2 linked regions of the Gemmata obscuriglobus genome follow. The protein of the gene in region 2 binds, or shares a complex with, the protein of the main gene of each other region. Links are inferred from orthologs where the notes say so. Each region holds a gene or a part of one and is shown on either strand. Other genes may lie near its edges. The genes, in order: accD and accC.

Region 1 (6,207 bases), 3.1 Mb from region 2 along the record:
GATCGGCACGGACAGGCACAGCGTGATGGTGGGTACCCCTGCGGTGTCACTGCCCTCGGTAGTGCCCGGGTTGCCCACAAGCATTCCCGAAATTGCCCTCATGAAGAAGAACGACCAACGTGGGGTCGCAAAGATCGGGGTATTCGCCTACAACCGCGTCACCGGGCGAGCCCTTTGGCAGTCCGGCACAGTCGAGGGCGAAAGCCAGTCGAAAGACCTTTGGGTGTTCGGCGCGGGTCCCTTCAGCAAAGGCACTATTCGCGACCGCACCGAACTGGCCGGCGAGCCGCTCCCCTCCATCCCGACCCCAGCCGAGTTGCTGGGAACCAAAAGCGACAAAGATAAGCACGTGATTCCGGCAGCGGGCACCGCTCGAGAGCAGTTTTTCCCCAACAACACAGCGCCTGCGCCGCCACTACCCGTTCCCGCGGCAGCGGAAGCCGTGACTGGTAGCGCGATTCTCGCGAACACGCCGCTCGTGCGCTAGCATCCGCATGCGCTGCTCATGAATACGCCTTTAACTCGACATCCACTCCGAACGGCTCACCCCGCTCGGCACGCACTCCGATAACGGAACTCACTGAGGAGAGGTTCGTAACGATACGAGCGCCCGGTGGACGTAGTCGTTCCGTACTAACGTTGAACCGTGGCGCCCATTTACGGCGTGCCACGATCCAGAGGCCGCACAGATGCAACCGCTCTCACCACTTGCCCGTCATGAGCCCTCGCACCCGAACTGGGAACTCCTCCGGCGGCTCGGTTGGTCGGTTGCCAACATTTCCGGAGCGTACTGTGTCGCGTGGCGCGGGCGTGACGAGGTCGTGTTCGAGTGGCGCGAGGACGGGTGGCACCGTATCGGCGGGAGCGGCCCTGTTGAGCAGGTGTAAAACCAAGCAGCCCGGTTTAGTGTGAGCGTTACCGAATGGCGTGAGCAAGAGCTATTCGGATAAGCCACTGCGGCGTGGCGGCCCCAAAAACACGGATGGGTGCGCTCGCGATTCCTACTTGACCTACCCCGGTGCGTGCGGGTACCAATGAGGTGCCCGTCGCGCCCGTTCGTCTCTCTTGGGCCGGATCGTGATGTGATTCAGAACGACACGCGAATTCCGATCGTAGCCCGAGCCACTCCTTGAGGGGACAGCCGAATGAACTCCGCCACCCGCGACGTTCCCGCCCCGGAATCCTACGCGACCTTTTGGGAGCCGATCCCGGTGGACACCCCTCCGGTCGTTCACACACCGGCCAGGGAGCCGAAAGACGCGTACCAAGATTTCGTTAACATCACCGAAGACGCGCCGGTGTCGCTCCAAGTCTCGCAAATCGACATCTAATCAGACGTGTCCGATCGCTTTTACATTCCCGATCTGCTCGGTGCCGGCGAGTTTGTACTTACCGGTCCGGAGGCACACCACCTCGTCGCCGTGCGCCGGTTCGGTGACGGCGACGAGGTGGTGGTTTTCAACGGAGACGGCAACGACTACCCGGCGCAAATTCTTAGCGCCGGGAAAAAGAGCGTTGTGCTTCTGGTGCGGGAGCCGGTCTTTGTCAATCGCGAACTCCCCTTCCCGGTCGTGGTCGCGTCAGCCCTTCCGAAAGGAGACCGCGCCGATTTTCTCGTCGAAAAATTGACCGAACTCGGGGTCAACCGATTCATCCCGCTCATCACGACACGAGCAGTGGTCTTACCCAAAGTGTCGGTGGTGGAAAAGTTCGGGCGTGCGGTGATCGAGGCGAGTAAGCAATGCGGTCGAAACTGTTTGATGCAAGTGGACGCCCCACAGAAATGGGACTCGTTCGTCGCGCGTGCCGACCTACCGCAGCCGCTAACAATTCTGCACACCGGCCCGGGGTTGGTGGGCGCGAGTGGCGCCGGCGGAACCTTGGCCGTCGGCCCCGAGGGCGGGTTCACGACGGAAGAGGTTGAGCGCGCCCTCACACACGGATTTGTAGCCCGGAGCCTGGGTTCTCGTGTGTTGCGGACCGAAACGGCAGCGATTGCCGCTGCCGCGAGATTGGGAGAAGGCACGAAAATCAATGCAACGAACGGCTGATCAAAACGGGTTTGCGGCTCGCAACCGCACACGACGATCAAGCCGCAGCGATCCCGGCCATATGAACCATAAGGGGACACAACAGGTAAGTAACGTTATCGTGTTGCACGTCGTCCCACCATCTCAGTAATCTTGCTTTTCAAGCTTCAAGAGCGTGTCTTTAAACGCCTTGGCACTCGGGTAGCGATCGGCGGGCTCACGTGAAATGGACTTCAGTAGGATGTCCGAGAGCCGGTCATCGAGCTTCGGGTTCAGGTCCTTTGCAACGCGCGGCGGTTGGTTGAGACGCCGACGGAAGGTCTCCTCACTCGAAGGCGACCGTTCCCACGGCAACTGGCTCGTGAACACCTCATAGGCCGTGACCCCGAGGGCGAACAGGTCAACGCGGTGATCGGTGTCTTTCCGCTTCAGGATCTCGGGCGCGAGGATGTCCGGGGTACCGGTTCGGTTCCCCCCCCGACAAAACTCGGGGGTGTAGGGAATGGTCAGACCGAAGTCGATCAGCTTGAGCACCCCGTCTTTGTCGACCATCACGTTGCGTGGGCACAGGTCGCGGTGCAGCCACTTGTTGTCGTGCATGTACTGCAACGCGTCGCAGAGCTGGCCGAGGTAGTAGATCCGGTTCCCGTTCAGCTGCGGGGATCGCGTTTCAATCAGGTAGTTCAGTCCGAGGCCGTCGACCCACTCCATCACCAGACACGGTGAACCGTCCTCGGTGACCCCCGCCTCGAACGTGCGCACCACGTTCTCGTGCTTCAGCGCCGCACAGATCTCGCCTTCGTGCGGCTTCTTCAGACCGACGAACCGCTCCTCGAACTTCTTGGTCTTCAGTTTGTCGAGGATCTTGAGACAGACGGTGCGGCCGAGCTCCCGGTCGTAGGCCCGGTACACCTTCGACATGCTCCCTTGACCGGTGCGTCCGCTCAGCTCGAACCGCCGAGCGACGTTAATCCGCTTCAGCCCCTTGGTGGAGCCGCCGCCCTTCGATTTACCGAACAGGAAGTCGAACAGGCCCACGACACACCTCAGAAGCGCGGAGCACGGAACACAGCGTGCGGAACGAAGACGCTTGCACGGGCAACCAGACAAGCTCCGCGTTTCGGACTCCGCACCCCGCCGCTAACGAATTTGACAATAGTCAACGATCCGAGCCACCTCGGTTCGCAGGTCTTTTCGGTGAACGATCCGGTCCACGAACCCGTGCTTGAGCAGGAACTCGCTGGTCTGAAAGTTCTCCGGCAGTTCCACTCGCACCGTGTTCGAGATCACCCGGCGGCCGGCAAAGCCGATCATCGCCTTGGGCTCGGCCAAAGTGATATCGCCCTGCAGCGCCCAGCTCGCCGCCACGCCACCCATTGTGGGGTTTGTCAGGATGCAGATGTACAAACCGCCCGCCTGGTCGTATCGACCCAGAGCGGCCGAAATCTTCGCCATCTGCATCAGCGACAGGATGCCCTCTTGCATCCGCGCGCCGCCGCCCGACCCGCTCACAAAAATAAGCGGCAGTTTCAGCTCGGTTGCGCGTTCGGCGGCGCGGGTGAGTTTTTCGCCCACCACGCTACCCATGCTCCCCGCCATGAACGCGAAGTCGGTGATGCCCAGAACGACGCCGCGACCGCGGATGAACCCCTTACCGGTCACCGCGCCGTCGAGCATCCCGGTCTTTTTCTGCTCTTCCGCGAGCCGCTGTGCGTACGGGATGCGGTCAACGAAGTTGAGGGGGTCACAGGGCTTGATGTCCGCGTCCCACTCCTCGAAGGTGCCCTCGTCGAGCAACTGCGCGATGCGGTCGCGGGCGGGCATGGTGAAGTGGTGGTCGCAGTCCGGGCACACGTGGTGCCGGGCGACCACCTCCTTCTTGTAGACCGTGGTCTTGCAGTTCGTGCACTTGATCCAGAGGCCTTCCGGCACGCCCCGCTTCGCCCGCTCGGTCGACATGCTCTCCCCCGAATTCGGAACGCGGAGTTCGGGATGCGGAACAGAAGACATCATTGCTCCCCGCGAGCCGTTTTGACAATCCGAATTCCGAGCCCCCGCACGCCACCTTACGCGCGGTCGTCGATTTGGGCCAGGCTCTGGAACTTCTTCCCCTCGACGTAAGCGAGGAACGCGCCGCCGCCGGTCGAGACGTGGGTCATCTTGTCCGCGTAGCCGAACTGCTCTGCGGCCTCGGCCGTCTCGCCCCCGCCCACAACCGTGACACCGGACGAGGCCGACATCGCTTCGGCGATGTACTGCGTGCCCCGCGCGAACGCCGCCTGCTCGAACCAGCCGAGCGGCCCGTTCCAGATCACGGTCGCGGCGTCTTTGACGGCAGCCTTGTACGCCTCGATCGTCTTCGGGCCGATGTCCACGCCCTCGAAGCCCGCCGGAATCGGCCCCTCGCAGACCTGCGTCTGGAGCAGGTCGTCGCTCTTGGCCACGACGTAATCGACCGGGAGCACGATCTTCGTCCCGACGTGCTTCAGCAGCGGACCGGCCGCCGCCACTTCCTCGTCTCCGACGCGGGTGGCGCCCACGTCCACGCCCCGCGCTTTGAGGAAGGTGTACGTCATCTTCCCGCCGATCAGGAGCTGATCGACCTTCGTGAGCAGCACGTTGATGAACGCGATCTTGTCCGACACCTTCGCGCCGCCCATGATCCCCAGGACCGGCGCCTTGGGCGCGCTCATCAGGCCCTCAATGATCTCCAGCTCCTTCGCGACCAGGAGGCCGACCGCGCGGGGCTTACCGGCGGCCTTGAGGGCGGCCGGAACCGCGACCATGCTGGCGTCTTTGTCGTTGTGGCAGGTGCCGAAGGCGTCGTTGACGTAAGCGTCCGCGAGCGAAGCGATCGCCGCCGCGAACTCCGCGTCGTTCTTCTGCTCGCGCGGGTCGAACCGCAGGTTTTCGAGCAGGACCACGTCGCCCGGCTTCATTGCGGCAACGGCAGCGGTCACGCCGGCCCCGACCACCTCGCTGGCAGCCTTCTTGACCGGCGTACCGAGCAGTTCGGAGAACTTGGCGGCCACCTTGTCCATCGTGAGGTTGGCGCGCTCCTCCGGGGTGGCCTTCTCCGGCCGCCCGAGGTGGCTCATGGCGATCACGCTCGCGCCCGCGTCGAGCAGGTGCTTGATCGTGGGCAGCGCGGCGCGGATGCGGCGGTCGTTCTTCACGGCGCCGGTCTTCTTGTCGAGCGGGACGTTGAAGTCCACGCGGACGAGCACCTTCTTACCCTTCAGGTCGCCGAGGTCGTCGAGGGTCTTCTTGGCCACGGATCAGAACCTCAGAAAAAGAAGAGGGCCGCGGACGACCACAGAAAACACAGATCAAAACAGGCTGACGCAGCTTCCGTCCGAATCCGTGTCTTCTGCGGCGACCCGTGGCCGGTTGCCGACACCTTGGGCTCAGCCCTTGGCCGCCATGAACTTCATGAGGTCCACGCAGCGGTTGCTGTAGCCCCACTCGTTGTCGTACCACGACACGAGCTTGAAGAAGTTGCTGTTCAGCCCGATACCGGCCTTCGCGTCGAAGACGCTGGACGCCGGGTCGTGGATGAAGTCGGTCGAAACGACCTCGTCCTCGGTGCTGACGAGCACGCCCTTCAGGTAGGTCTCGCTGGCCCGCTTCATCGCGGCGCAGATCTCTTCGTAGCTGGTGGCCTTGGTGGTCTTCACCGTCAGGTCCACCACCGACACCGTCGGGGTCGGAACGCGGAACGACATGCCGGTGAGCTTGCCCTTCACCTCGGGGCACACCAGCGCGACCGCCTTCGCGGCGCCGGTGCTGCTCGGGATGATGTTGATGGCCGCGGCGCGGCCCCCGCGCCAGTCCTTCTTGCCGCCCTGGCCGTCCACCGTCTTCTGAGTGGCGGTGTAGGCGTGGATCGTGGTCATCAGCCCTTCTTCGATCCCGAACCCTTCCTTGAGCAGCACGTGGACCAGCGGCGCGAGGCAGTTGGTGGTGCAGCTCGCGTTCGAGACGATGTTGTGCTTCGCCGGGTCGTACTTGTCGTTGTTCACGCCCATCACGACCGTGATGTCTTCGTCGGTCGCCGGGGCCGATATGACGACCTTCTTGGCGCCGGCCTCGAGGTGCCCGCGGGCGTCCGACGCCTTGGTCCAGAGCCCGGTGCTCTCGAGCACGTACTCCACCCCGAACTCCTTCCACGGGAGCT
Region 2 (6,237 bases):
CAGTTCGGCGCTCTCCATCACCGTCTCGCTGAGCGTCGGGTGCGGGTGAATACTCTCTAACACGTCCCGCGCCACCGCGCCCATCTCGATGGCGAGCACCCCTTCGGCGATCATCTCGCCGGCCCCCGCCCCGACGATCCCGACCCCCAGCACCCGCTTGGTTTCCGGATCGACGATCATCTTCGTGCGGCCCTCCGTGCGCGCGATGCTCACGGCCCGGCCGCTCGCCGCCCACGGGAACGTGAGCACCTCGTGCGGAACCTTCTTCTCTTCCGCTTCCTTCTGGGTGATCCCGGCCCAGGCGATTTCGGGGTCTGTGAAGATGACAGCGGGAATGGCCCGCGGGTTCCATTCGGCCGGCTCGCCGTGGAGCACTTCCACCGCAACTCGTGCCTCTGCCGTCGCTTTGTGCGCGAGGCCGGGCTCCTCGCCCACGTCGCCGATCGCGAAAATGTGCGGCACGTTGGTGCGGCGCTGTTTGTCGATCGGGATGAACCCCCGGTCGGTCACGTTCACCCCGGCCTTGTCGAGCCCCAGCCCCGCGGAGTTCGGCCGCCGGCCCACGGAAATCAACACGCGGTCGAAGGTGAGCGACGCGGGCGCGCCGGCCCCTTCGAGCTTCACCACGATCCCTTCGGGCGTGGCTTCCAGCCCCATCACCTTCGTGGACGTGTAGATCGCCTCGAACTCGGTCTTGAGCTTCCGCTCCAGCGGATCGACCAGGTCCTTATCGGCCATGAACAGGAGGCGTTCGAGCGCCTCCACCACCGTGACCTTGCTCCCCAGCGCCGCGTACACGCTGCCGATCTCCAGCCCAATGTAACCGCCGCCGATGACGAGCAGCTTCTTGGGCACGTCCGGCAGTAGCAGGGCGCCGGTGCTGTCCATCACGCGGTCGTCGTTGATCTGCCACTGTTTCGGGATCGCCGGCAGCGACCCGGTCGCGATGATGCAGTTCTGGAACTTGATGGTCTGGGGCTGGTCGCCGGTCACCTCCACCGTGTTGGGGGAGGTGAAGACCGCGCGGCCCTTCACCACGTCGACCCCGCGGCCTTTCGTGAGCTGCCCGATGCCGCCGGTGAGCTTGCCGACCACCTTCGCCTGCACGAAGTCGCGTAGCTTGGCGAGGTCGAGTTTCGGTTCGCCGAACGTGACTCCGTAAGCGGCCATTTCGTGCGCTTCGCGAATGATCTTGGCCGTGTGCAGCAGCGCTTTGCTGGGGATGCACCCGCGGTTCAGGCACACGCCGCCGAGCTTCGCGCCTTCGTCCACCAGCGTGACCTTGATGCCGCTATCGGCCGCGTGCAGGGCGGCGGGGTACCCGCCGGGGCCGCCGCCGATAACGAGGAGCGCCGTTTCACGAACGTCGGACATGTTCGGTTCTCCGTGAAAACGCAAACAGGGGGCATACGCCCCCCGCTCGCCTTACCGGAATTGTATGGGCGGCGCCCGGCGCCGGTGCGGTCAGTCCTCGGAGTGACCGAGCAGCCCGCGGACCACGGCCACCAGTCCGAACACGAACAGGACCGGCGGGTAGAAGTAGATGACCCCGGCGGCCCAGCCCAGCCCGAACCACACCACCGCGCCCAGCATCATCCCACACCCGCCGAGCACGCCGGAGGAGATGTGAATCCCGCCGCCGCGCGACGGGGGCGGGTCGTAGTCGTCCGCCCGCGGGGCCGACGGAACGGACCGGCGCTTCTCAAGAGCCGGGATTTTGGGTTTGGGCTTCGGAGCCGGCTCGTCCGGTTCCGGACGCGGAGCGCTCCAGGCCGGCGCGTTTGCCGGCTCCGGTTCGGGGCTGTCCATCAGCGCCCGGTACGCGGCCTCCTCCTCGGACGCCGGTGCGAGGGCCGCCACTTCCGGCGCCGGCACCGTGAGCGGCGCGGCGCACGACGGGCATTTGGTGCGTTTCCCCGCGTACTCGTCGGACACGCTGAAGTGCCGACCGCACGCGCAGTCAAAAGTAATGGGCATTCGAATCGGTGAGTGAGGGAATAACGTCAGCCGTAGTTCTTGCGACCTTTGTTAAAATTCGGAAGCCCCTTCGTGCCCTTCTGGCGCGCGTTACCGTCGCGGTCGAGGGCGGAACTGGTCGGTTCCGACTCGGCCAAGCCGTAGGTGCTTTTGTCCTCTTCGTCGTCTTCGAGTTGTGGCTTGCGATACCCGGACGGTCTGGGAACCGCCGGCGGCTGTTCCGGTTCGGGCGGCAGCGGGGGCGGCACGACCTCCGCGACATCCAGAACCTCAACGATTTCCAGCACTGGCTCGGGCTCGGGTACGGTGAAAACGGAGTTGCAAACGGGGCACTTAGCCCGCTTGCCCGCGGACGCATCGGGCACGCGTAAGATTTTTCCGCACTTACAGTTAATCGTAATGGGCATGGGCAACTCCGGACGAACTACGGCACCAGCGCCGCGGTACTGACAAACGCCGCTACCTTTGCGTCTGTTCTTTATCGATCGACCGACCGCCCTTCACGGTTTGGAACGATCCGGTGGCCCGGTTACTCTTGTGCCTCAAACTGCCACCTACTGGTTCCAGGAACGCAATTCAGCCCGGCGGCCGGGGGGACCGATGCCATCGGGGGAGTGGGCACCACGGGACGGCAGAACGGCAGAGCCAGCGTGGGGAGAAACACCAAGAGGAGCATGGGGCAAACCGCCACGGCGGGACTTCACCTCGTCACACGGTCGGGGACCATCGCTGACTGATTGTGAAGCAGTGCCGCGCGTTACGCAATGAGAAACGGTACTTCGGCTGAGTGGGAGAGGAGCCGGACGACGGCACGTGCGCGGCGGCCGATTGGGGCCGGCCACCGCGTACGCGCCGCTATCGTTTAACTGACCTTGGGGGGCATCATCACGCGCTCGATGTACGTCGTGTCCACGTTGCCCGCGATGAAGTCTTCGTTGTCGAAGATGGTTTTCAGGATCGGGATCGTCGTGTGGATGCCCTCCACCACGAACTCCCGCAGGCACCGCCGCATGACCGCGAACGCCTCCGCCCGCGTCGGCTGGTGGACGAGCAGCTTCGCCACCATGCTGTCGTAGTTCGGCGGCACCCGGTAGCCGGCGCACACGTGCGAATCGATCCGCACTCCCGGGCCGCCCGGTGGTCGCCACGTCTTCACGGTCCCCGCGCTGGGGCGGAAGTCGTGGGCCGGGTCCTCGGCGTTGATACGCACCTCGATCGCGTGCCCGCGCTGCTGAACGTCCTTCTGCTCGTACCGCAGTTTTTCGCCCGCCGCGACCCGAATCTGCTCGCGGATCACGTCCACGCCCGTCACCAGTTCCGTGACCGGGTGCTCCACCTGCACGCGGGCGTTCACCTCGATGAAGTAGTAGTTGTTCTGCTGGTCCACGAGGAACTCGCACGTCCCCGCGTTGTAGTACCCCGCCTCCTTCGCCAGCCGCACCGCCGCGGCGCACATCTCCTGCCGGACGCTGTCCGGCAGGTTCGGCGACGGCGACTCCTCTACCAGCTTCTGGTGCCGCCGCTGGAGCGAGCAGTCCCGCTCGAACAGGTGGATCACGTTCCCGTGCTGGTCGCCGATGAGCTGCACCTCGACGTGCCGCGGGCGGTCCAGGTACTTCTCCAGGAACACGCTCCCGTCCTTGAACGCGGCCTCGGCCTCGGCCCGCGCCGCCGAGAGCCCGGTCGCCAGCGAGGCGTCATCGCGGGCCACGCGCATCCCGCGCCCGCCGCCCCCCGCCGACGCCTTCACCAGCACCGGGTAACCGACCATGTTGGCGAACTTCTTCGCCTGCTCCTCGGTCTCTACCAACCCGTCGCTGCCGGGCACCGTGGGCACCTTCGCGGCCCGCGCGACCGTCTTCGACTTGTCCTTGTTGCCCAGCCGGTCCATCGCCCCGACCGGCGGCCCGATGAACTCGATGCCGGAGTCCCGGCACTGCTCGGCGAACTTGCTGTTCTCGGACAGGAACCCGTACCCGGGGTGGATCGCCTGCGCCCCGGTCTTCTCGGCGGTGGCGATGATGCGCGGGATGTTGAGGTAGCTCTGCGCCGACACCGCCGGGCCGATGCACACCGCCTGGTCGGCGAAGTCGAGCCACGGCGCGCCGCGGTCCGCTTCCGAGTACACCGCCACCGCTTCGATGCCCAGGTCGTGGCACGCCCGGATCACCCGCAGCGCGATTTCGCCCCGGTTCGCGACAAGAATCCTATTAAACATGCTTCACCAATGCGGAATGCGGAGTGCGGAACGCGGAATGAAAAATGAAGGGAAGAACGGGTCTTCTCGCCTTCAATTTCGCATTCCGAATTCCGCACTCCGCATGTGGATTTTTAGGAGGGGTCCACCCGGAACAGGACGGTGCCGAACTCGACGAAATCGCCGCTCTGTTTGCACACCTCGGCGATGGTGCCGGCGCAGTCCGCGGTAACCTCGTTGTACAGCTTCATCGCCTCGATCGTGCAGACGACCGTTTTCGGCGTGACCTTCGCGCCCAGCGCGACGAAATCGGGCTTCTTGGGGTCGGGCTTGGAGTAGAACGTGCCGACCATCTGCGACTTGATTTCGATCAGGTTCTTGGCGGGCGCCGGGGTTGAAGTCGGCGCCGCGGCGGGCGCAGGCAGCGCTGCTCCGGGGGGCGCCGCAACGGGCGCCGCCGGGGCCGGCAGCCGTGCCGGTGCTGGTGCCGGGGCGGGCGCGTACCCGATCACGGCGCCGCCCTTGCGGAGCCGGATGCGGTGCTCGCCTTCTTTCAGATCGACCTCAGCCAGGTCGTGCTCGGTCATCAGTTTCAGGAGGTACTCGACCGTGCGCACATCGAACGGCCGGGGGGCGTCCCGTTGATCGTCGGCCACCACGTAACCCTCAAATATGGCGAAACCCCGGTCGGGGCCGGGGAGTGAATGATGGAACAGTGTATGAGCGGGGCGGCCGCGCGGCAGCCGGCGCCTCGACCGGTCAGCCCGCCGCGAGGGTCGCGGGCTCGCGGGACAGGGTGGTGAGGAGCTTGCACCCGTCGTGGGTGATGAGCACGTCGTCCTCAATGCGGATGCCGCCCCAGCCCGGAATGTAGATGCCCGGCTCGATGGTGACCACCATGCCGGACTCGAGCACGTCCTCGGAGTTCGCCCGGATCTTCGGGGCCTCGTGGATCTCGAGCCCGATCCCGTGCCCGAGGCCGTGCGTGAAGTGGTCGGCGAGCTTCAGGTCCGGGTACTTGTCGAACCGGGCGTTCGCGAACACCTTGCGGGCCGCGGCGTCCACGTCCTTCGCCTTCACACCCGGGCGGATCGCCGCCAGCGCGGCGTTCTGCGCCGCCAGGACCACCGCGTACAGCTTCTCGAAGTCGTACCCGATCCGCTCTAACTTGTTGCGGCGGCTCGGCGAGGTGCCGAACGGGCTGCGGAGCGTGCGGGTGATGTCCGACTTGTACCCCACCAGGTCCGCGCCGAAATCGACCAGCAGTTTTGCCCCGTCGCCCAGCGGCTTGTTCGTGGGCGTGGCGTGCGGCAGCGCGCCGCGCTCGCCGACCGCGATGATCGGCGGGAACGCGGTGCATTTGGCCCCGGCGCGCCGCACGTACCCCTCCAGCGCGTCCACCATGTCCTTTTCGGTGTCGGCCTCGCGCACGGTCGCGAGGAACATTTTGAACCCGCGCTCGGCCACCTTGACGGCGTCGCGGATCTTCTCCACTTCGCCCGGGTCCTTTACCGCCCGTTGCGCCTCAATGGCCCCGTCCACGGACACGAACGTGATCTTCGGGGCCAGTTGCCGCAGCGCCTCGAGTTCGCCCAGGGTGATCCGGCTGCCCTCGACGCCGACCGCTTTGGCCCCGGACTTGTTGAGGGCCTCGGCCGCGGCTTCGAGGGTGGTCTTGTTGTGCCCCCGGATGACCGCGTCCTGGTCCGGGCACTCCTCCCGCACCTGCTCCTCGAACCGGGTGTCGCTGACGAGCAGCGTGTTCTTGGGCAACACCGCGTAGTAGCTGGAGTCCCCGGTGAACCCGGTCAGGTAAGTGACGTTGACCGCCGCGGTGACCAGGAACCCGTCGAGGTCGCGCGACTTCAGCGTCTGACCCAGAGCGTTCCGACGTTGCTGCAGATAATTCATACGCAAATGCGGGGGACAGGGGGACGGGGCAACGTGCCGCCGGGCAGACAGTGTAGCCCAAACCCAGTACGGAGACACAAAGTTGCAGGTAGTAGTTACCACCCCGCTATCGGAATTCAACAATGAACTAAATTAATTGACAAAGATCATGT

What was found.
Region 1: the proteins of accC (region 2) and accD are in contact, whole or in part, in a solved structure (PDB 8UXZ), measured with the Escherichia coli proteins. The link is inferred for Gemmata obscuriglobus from one-to-one orthologs.

What each region holds. Positions count from the first base shown.
Region 1 is NZ_CP042911.1:4,979,865-4,986,071, forward strand. What follows is about bases 2,081-4,994. They hold accD (acetyl-CoA carboxylase, carboxyltransferase subunit beta), read right to left. Parts: upstream 3,990-4,994; coding sequence 3,171-3,989; downstream 2,081-3,170. Other genes in these bases: GobsT_RS20555 (serine/threonine protein kinase), read right to left, coding at 2,175-3,068; GobsT_RS20565 (phosphoglycerate kinase), read right to left, coding at 4,097-4,994. Outside these bases: GobsT_RS20535 (DUF6655 family protein), read left to right, coding at 1-487; GobsT_RS20540 (hypothetical protein), read left to right, coding at 690-887; GobsT_RS20545 (hypothetical protein), read left to right, coding at 1,146-1,331; GobsT_RS20550 (RsmE family RNA methyltransferase), read left to right, coding at 1,338-2,051; more of GobsT_RS20565, read right to left, coding at 4,995-5,305; gap (type I glyceraldehyde-3-phosphate dehydrogenase), read right to left, coding at 5,438-6,207.
Region 2 is NZ_CP042911.1:8,066,737-8,072,973, reverse strand. What follows is about bases 2,018-4,961. They hold accC (acetyl-CoA carboxylase biotin carboxylase subunit), read right to left. Parts: upstream 4,196-4,961; coding sequence 2,840-4,195; downstream 2,018-2,839. Other genes in these bases: GobsT_RS33425 (M24 family metallopeptidase), read right to left, coding at 4,934-4,961; GobsT_RS33430 (acetyl-CoA carboxylase biotin carboxyl carrier protein), read right to left, coding at 4,309-4,830; GobsT_RS38465 (hypothetical protein), read right to left, coding at 2,018-2,264. In the rest of the region: lpdA (dihydrolipoyl dehydrogenase), read right to left, coding at 1-1,374; GobsT_RS33445 (hypothetical protein), read right to left, coding at 1,465-1,977; more of GobsT_RS38465, read right to left, coding at 2,004-2,017; more of GobsT_RS33425, read right to left, coding at 4,962-6,085. UniProt on the Escherichia coli protein: This protein is a component of the acetyl coenzyme A carboxylase complex; first, biotin carboxylase catalyzes the carboxylation of the carrier protein and then the transcarboxylase transfers the carboxyl group to form malonyl-CoA.